Regions from separate parts of the Pseudoalteromonas rhizosphaerae genome, predicted to be linked through region 1. Evidence: predicted binding sites of a transcription regulator. Region 1 holds the regulator's gene; each other region holds the start of a gene.

What was found. Region 1 encodes LexA, which represses DNA repair genes until DNA is damaged. Its sites were predicted from a motif close to TACTGTATNNNNATACAGTA; they were not measured.
Region 2: the regulator LexA is predicted to act here: its motif matches at 914-933, upstream of ruvC (crossover junction endodeoxyribonuclease RuvC).
Region 3: the regulator LexA is predicted to act here: its motif matches at 913-932, upstream of PVK79_RS17615 (YebG family protein).

Annotation. Positions count from the first base shown of each region.
Region 1 covers NZ_CP118496.1:102,169-104,375, reverse strand. Annotated here, with positions in the region: gene PVK79_RS00535 (hypothetical protein) at 1-483, shown strand, start outside; gene lexA (transcriptional repressor LexA) at 558-1,175, shown strand; gene coxB (cytochrome c oxidase subunit II) at 1,597-2,207, shown strand, end outside.
Region 2 covers NZ_CP118496.1:3,576,475-3,578,681, forward strand. Annotated here, with positions in the region: gene ruvA (Holliday junction branch migration protein RuvA) at 1-339, opposite strand, end outside; gene ruvC (crossover junction endodeoxyribonuclease RuvC) at 341-865, opposite strand; gene PVK79_RS15375 (ABC transporter permease) at 987-2,207, opposite strand, start outside.
Region 3 covers NZ_CP118496.1:4,086,193-4,088,399, reverse strand. Annotated here, with positions in the region: gene putP (sodium/proline symporter PutP) at 1-477, shown strand, start outside; gene PVK79_RS17615 (YebG family protein) at 548-862, opposite strand; gene PVK79_RS17610 (ComEA family DNA-binding protein) at 1,124-1,420, shown strand; gene PVK79_RS17605 (DUF6170 family protein) at 1,437-1,739, opposite strand; gene dsbB (disulfide bond formation protein DsbB) at 1,739-2,207, opposite strand, start outside.

The DNA of each region.
Region 1 (2,207 bases):
AGCGCGCAGCGCCTCTGTGAGGATAATAGCTATTGGCAAAATACTGATTATTTAGTGAGTGCCGCTGTTGGTAAGCAAATGAATGAGCAGTTACAACTAGGGTTCAATGTATATTACAGTCGCTTAGAGCGCCATGATATGTGGTTTGGCAAAGATAATGAAAGAGTCGCGGTTGAATGGACTTATGCTCCTTATGTTCGTTGGACAAATATAGTTAGCAATCAAGGTTGGGATTTAGAGCTAAAGCAATTGGCAGGGCGTTATCGTTATGTGCAGGGGCAGGCGGTTTATTATGTAAATCAAGCATGGTCAGTGGGAGTCGTTGCCAATATTCGGAATCAGAAAAATCTAAAAGACAACTATGAACTGCAAACGCAATATTGGTTTAATCAACATGTAGCATTAAAGTTTGGTCTTGGATCTGCGCTTGATTCTGGAAGTGGTTTAAATAGTATGAGCTTGTTATTAACGGCGCGATTTTAAGCCAATTTATATTTGCGATTTTCAGATAACTGTATATACTCACAGTTAAATGTACTGTATGGAAAACCAGTTGTATGCGCCCATTAACGAATCGCCAAGCTCAAATTCTCGAACTTATTAAAGTTTTTATTAAAGATACCGGTATGCCGCCAACCCGTGCTGAGATTGCGCAAACGTTAGGTTTTAAAAGTGCTAATGCAGCGGAAGAACATTTAAAGGCATTAGCGAAAAAGGGCGTTATTAAAATGAAGCCCGGTGCTAGTCGAGGTATTCAGTTAGTTGAAGAGGATGAGCCGGAACAACTTGGTTTACCTCTAATAGGCAGAGTTGCCGCTGGTGAGCCTATTTTGGCAGAGCAGCATGTTGAAAGTCATTGCAAAATAGATCCACTCTTGTTTAAACCGGCTGCTGATTTTTTACTGCGTGTGCAAGGCATGAGTATGAAAGACATTGGTATTATGGATGGCGATTTATTGGCTGTACACAGCACTCAAGTTGCTGAAAATGGCCAAGTGGTGGTTGCCCGTGTTGATGACGATGTAACAGTAAAACGCCTTGAAAAAGCAGGTAAAAAAGTTTTTTTACATGCTGAAAATGATGAATTTTCACCGATTGAAGTGGATCTTGAACATGAATCTTTCAATATTGAAGGGTTAGCTGTTGGGGTGATCCGCAACGCTGATTGGATGTAAATTTTTTGATCTATATTTTGCACCAAATTGGTGAAGTTTGGTGCATTTAATTTTTTACCGCTTTAATGGCTAGATTTTATACTTAGCTATAGCGTCCTAAGCCCTATCAAATCTACTTGTCAGCTACTTTTAGCCCTCTAATATTATCCCTAATTACAAAATAACGCGCTGATTTTTAGCTGTTATTTATGCACCAAAAAAGAATTAAATTGCTCTTAAAACTTGCTAATTGTTCATTTTTTAACTAATTGGTTAATACACTGTGTTAACAGCTACTTTAAAAGTCTAACAATTTTGCTCAATAGCATAATTTAGGGTTGCGTTAATATTCAGTAACAATAAAAAATAACGAATTGGCGCGAATAAAGCTGTGCCGCCTTTTCGCTTTGCGTTTTGCAATAGCATTTAAAGGAGCCGTCACATGGGTAAATTGAGCTCTACCTTGTGGCTTATATTGTTTGTTCTACCGCAGCAAGTATTGGCTAATAGCCAGTTTAATATGCGTAAGGGCGTAACAGATATAAGTAATGATGTTTATCAGCTGCACATGACAATATTTATTATATGTTGTGTGATTGGGGTCATCGTGTTCGCCGTGATGTTTTGGGCACTGATCCACCACCGTAAATCTAAAGGGGCAAAACCAGCCCAATTTCATGAAAGTACTAAAGTTGAAATCCTTTGGACGGCAATCCCGTTTGTGATTTTAATTGGTATGGCAATTCCTGCGACAAAAACTTTGATTGCAATGGAAGATGCTAGTAAAGCTGATCTCACGATTAAAATTACTGGTTCTCAATGGAAATGGCATTATGAGTACATGGGTGAAGATGTTGAGTTTTATTCAATGCTTGCTACACCTCAAGATGAAATAACTAATCTTGCAAATAAAAACCCTAATTACCTGCTTGAAGTTGATAAACCTTTGGTGTTGCCAATTAATCAAAAAGTACGATTTTTAATGACCTCAGACGACGTTATTCATTCTTGGTGGGTGCCTGATTTTGCAGTGAAAAAAGATGCTAACCCTGG
Region 2 (2,207 bases), 1.9 Mb from region 1:
CAGTTTCACTAAACTGGTGGCATCTTCGTTATTCACACAGCTAACAAATTGCTTAGCCGACATCCCTGAAAGTATTGCTAATCCGAGCTTTGGCCCAACGCCATTGGCTTTTAATAGCTCTCTAAATAATGCTCGCTCAATTTTATTATTAAAGCCAAATAATAACTGGGCGTCTTCTCTTACTACAAAATGAGTATACACAATGGCATTTTCGCCAATGTTTGGTAAATCATAAAAACACGTCATCGGCATGTTAACTTCGTAACCAACACCGCTTACTTCAAGCAAAATTTCTGGCGGTTGTTTTTCTACTAAGATGCCATTTAAGCGACCTATCATGTTATTTCCTTAATCGTCCTCTAACGGTTTTACTGGCACTGCCCGCTAGTTTTATTAAATTTTGATCGGAATGAGCATGGCATATCGCAATGGCTAATGCATCGGCTGCATCCGCTTGCGGTGTGCCTGGCAATTTTAAAATATTTTTAACCATATGCTGCACTTGCGATTTATCGGCACCACCGTGCCCTACCACCGCTTGTTTAATTTGCCGCGCCGAGTATTCAAACACCGGTAACTCAGCCATTGCCGCACCAACAATTGCAGCTCCTCTGGCTTGGCCTAATTTAAGAGCTGAATCAGGATTATGCGCCATAAATACTTTTTCAATGGCAAAATGATCGGGAGAGAATTGTTCGATTAGTTGACTGATCCCCTGATAAATCATTTTTAATCGAATAGGAAACTCGTGATCGGCCAGTTTTATACAACCGCTGCCTAAATAAGTAAATTTAGCACCTTGATGGGCAATCACCCCATAACCGGTTAATCGTGAGCCAGGATCAATCCCTAAAATAATAGCCAATACTTGCCCAATCAGTGTAAATAGTTAAGTACGCTAATAATGCCAGAGCACTGTATAAATTACCAGTGCATTATTGGCATAAAAAAGCCCGTAAAAACGGGCTTGTTTAATTGCTAACCTTTTAGGCTAAAGAGCGTAGTAACCCTTGAGTATTTTTACGCATGGTTCTAGCTATCATAAAGTAGCCCAGTGATGCCACAAACACACCACCCACTAATGGTCCAATAAGCCAAATATGCGGGTGCAGCTTACCTGCTAAGTCAAACATCTCACGTTGCACTATTAATAAAGCCACATCACTGACCAACGCAGCGACAAAACCAGCAGCGCTGCCCAGCAATAAAAACTCATATAAAGTGGCATTTTTTATTAGCCGCCCTTTGGCGCCTAAGGTACGCAATATGACAATTTCCTGCATCCGTTCACCAAGGCTTGCTTGCACTTGCGAAATTAAAACCAAGCCACCACACATCACCACTATCGCCAGTACAAATCCAATTGCCAGCGATACTTGCGAAATAGTAGAGCGTATTTGTTTGACAAAGCTGTCAACGTCGATGGCGTTGATTGTCGGGTAGGCACGTAGTAGCTCACTAAAGTCGCGTTTTTGATCGGCTTCGATACGCACCGATGAAATATACGTCGCAGGAAAATCAGCCAGTACATCAGGACTTAATATAATAAAGAAATTAGGCTTTAAAGTAGCCCAATTAACTTTACGAACACTGGTGATTTTGGCATCAAATGACTGGGCGCCAATCAAAAATGTTAGCGTATCACCCAGTTTCACATCTAAACGCTCTAGCATAGATTCTTCGATCGATGCTTCAGCGGTGGCATTGTCGGCAAACCACTGCCCGTCTATGATCTCATTTTGCACAGGGACTTGCTCTAACCATGTAAGATTTAGTTCACGGCCAATACCTGCGCGTGCTTCTTCGTCTTTCTTCTCGTTGTCTTGCAATGAGACTTCGCGAGCAACTAATTCACCATTAACAGCGTTTACGCGACCACGAATAGTCGGATAGAACTCAGATACTTGAATATTTTTTTGCTCTAAAAAGCTTGTTACGTCTGGCAATTCAGTTTCGGTTATATTTACTAAAAAAGCATTCGGCGCGTCGCTTGGAAGTTGCGATTGCCAATCTGCGATCATATCGTTTTTCAGCACCACTAAAAATAACAATAGCTTTATTGCCAACGAAAAACTGATCAACTGTACCGCATTAGCATTGGCACGTTTTTGCAACGAAGCAATCGCTAATGACCAACTATTCCCCGGGCGCAATCCTAGTTTACGTCCGCTGCCAAAAATTAACCGCGATAATAAAAACAGTATCGC
Region 3 (2,207 bases), 1.3 Mb from region 1:
ATTTCATCTCAGTTATTGGTTTGTTCAAGCTCTTTGACTGAAGACTTCTACAAAATTTATTTAAACCGTGATGCATCACAAACCGAGCTGGTTTTAGTTGGTCGAATTAGTGTACTACTCGTTGCATTATTTGCTATTTATTTGGCTTATGACCGCGACAGTTCTATTTTAGATTTAGTAAGTAATGCGTGGGCAGGTTTTGGGGCTGCGTTTGGCCCGTTAGTATTACTTAGTTTATATTGGAAGCGAATGAATCTACAAGGTGCGATCAGTGGTATGGTTGTGGGTGCAGGGACAGTGTTGATCTGGATATATGCGCCAATCACCATAAATGGAGAGAGTCTCAGCAGTATCATTTATGAAATTATACCGGGCTTTATACTTGCAACAATTGCAATCATTACAGTGAGCTTATCAACAGCGCCACCAAATAAAGAGATCACCGAATTATTTGATGAAGTTGAACGAGGGCTATAACGAGTAGTAATTTTTATAACTAAAAAAGGGCAATTAATTGCCCTTTTTTAGTTAGTTAACTTATGATTTTTTAGCTTGCTTCTTTATCAGTGCTGGCTTTAATAGACGCTACATTTTCTTTTTTTACTTTCGCCGTTGGTGCTTTCTGTATTGCCTCTTTGCCGCCTTTAAGTACATTCATAAAGTCGTCTTTACTTTTAGCAATCTCAAGTGCGAGCGATTCGATTTGTTGTTCGCTTAGTGGTACATCAACTTTCTCAAGCATAACCTCAAGCGACTCTGCTATATCAAGCATTTTGTCATACGCGTCAGCTTCTTTTTTAGTAGTAAACGTCATACGCTCGACTCCGTTTCTCTCTACAACATATTTAACAACAACAGCCATGATTTCTCCTGCCAATTTGCTTGGTGAATAACAAGTTCACCTTGATTGATTACTGTTTTTATGTACAGTAATTGTTTATTGGTCTTTTTGCAAGTGAACATTTTTATTTTTTACTATTAGGATTTGACAAAGAGGTACAACTTTACTTTATTTAAATAGTCGCACTTTTTTAGTATGACTTTATTTGGAAGTAGTCCAAAAGTGAAGGCATTAAAGTCAACTATTAATTGAGTCCACGTATGGACATCATGGAGGAGAAACATGAAGTTTTTAACTTTAATAGTCGTAGTGCTTGGCTTGGCTATATCATTGCCTAGTGGTGCTGCTGTAACTAAAACCGAAGCTACTGAAAGTATGGGTAAAGTTCAGTTAGTCAATGTTAATCAAGCAACAGTCGAGCAGCTTACCCAGCTGCCAGGTATTGGTAAATCAAAAGCACAAGCGATAGTTGATTACCGTACCGAGCAAGGCAAATTTAAGTCTGTTGCAGATCTAGCGCAGGTGAAAGGTGTTGGCGATAAATTAGTCGCTAAACTGGATGGCAAAGTTACATTTTAAAAAACTACAGGGCGAATTATTCGCCCTGTTCAAATTGCTTTATAGCCTTGCTCAAATAGTGTTTAGAGAATTGAATTTCAACAGGGGTGGTTAACAACGGGTAACTTAACCCAGCCACCAGTAATACAGGAAGTAACAGCCAACCTTCGATATACGCTAATGATAGAAATACTGGGATCAATAAAATCAGCTTTATAATACGCAAACTGATTTTTTGCATTGGAGTTAACATACTCACTGCAATCGCAATTATTTGCTGACGTTGACGTATTTTAAACGATTTTAATTGCGTTACTTGACTTGAAAATAATGCAATCATCACAGCGACTTTTTAATTATTAAACGACTTACTACAACGCTTATCAGTATCAGAGTAAATACCGCAAAAATGATCTCCATCCATGCTGGCATACTTAACCCTGCAAATTGCCAATCGATGTTGCCACAGTCTCCTGTCGCAGCAAAAAAATGTGGCATCCACTCATGTAATGGTAATGGAAAATTAGGCTCGAATTCGCAGCTAAACGCAAAGGGATCGGTTGTCGTTTGCATATCAATATGTTGGCGTGCAATTAAGTAACCCCAAATACTAGCAACTGCCCATGCTGAAAATGCTGTTATACGGCAAATTAAATTGGTTGGTCTGACTGCGCCGACTAACCCTGCGGCTAGTAACCCTAGCATGGCAGTACGTTGATAAATACACATAATGCATGGCTCTAAGCCCATTTGGTATTGGAAATACAATGCGATTAATTCAAAAATAAAAGCGCTAAAAGCGAGTAGT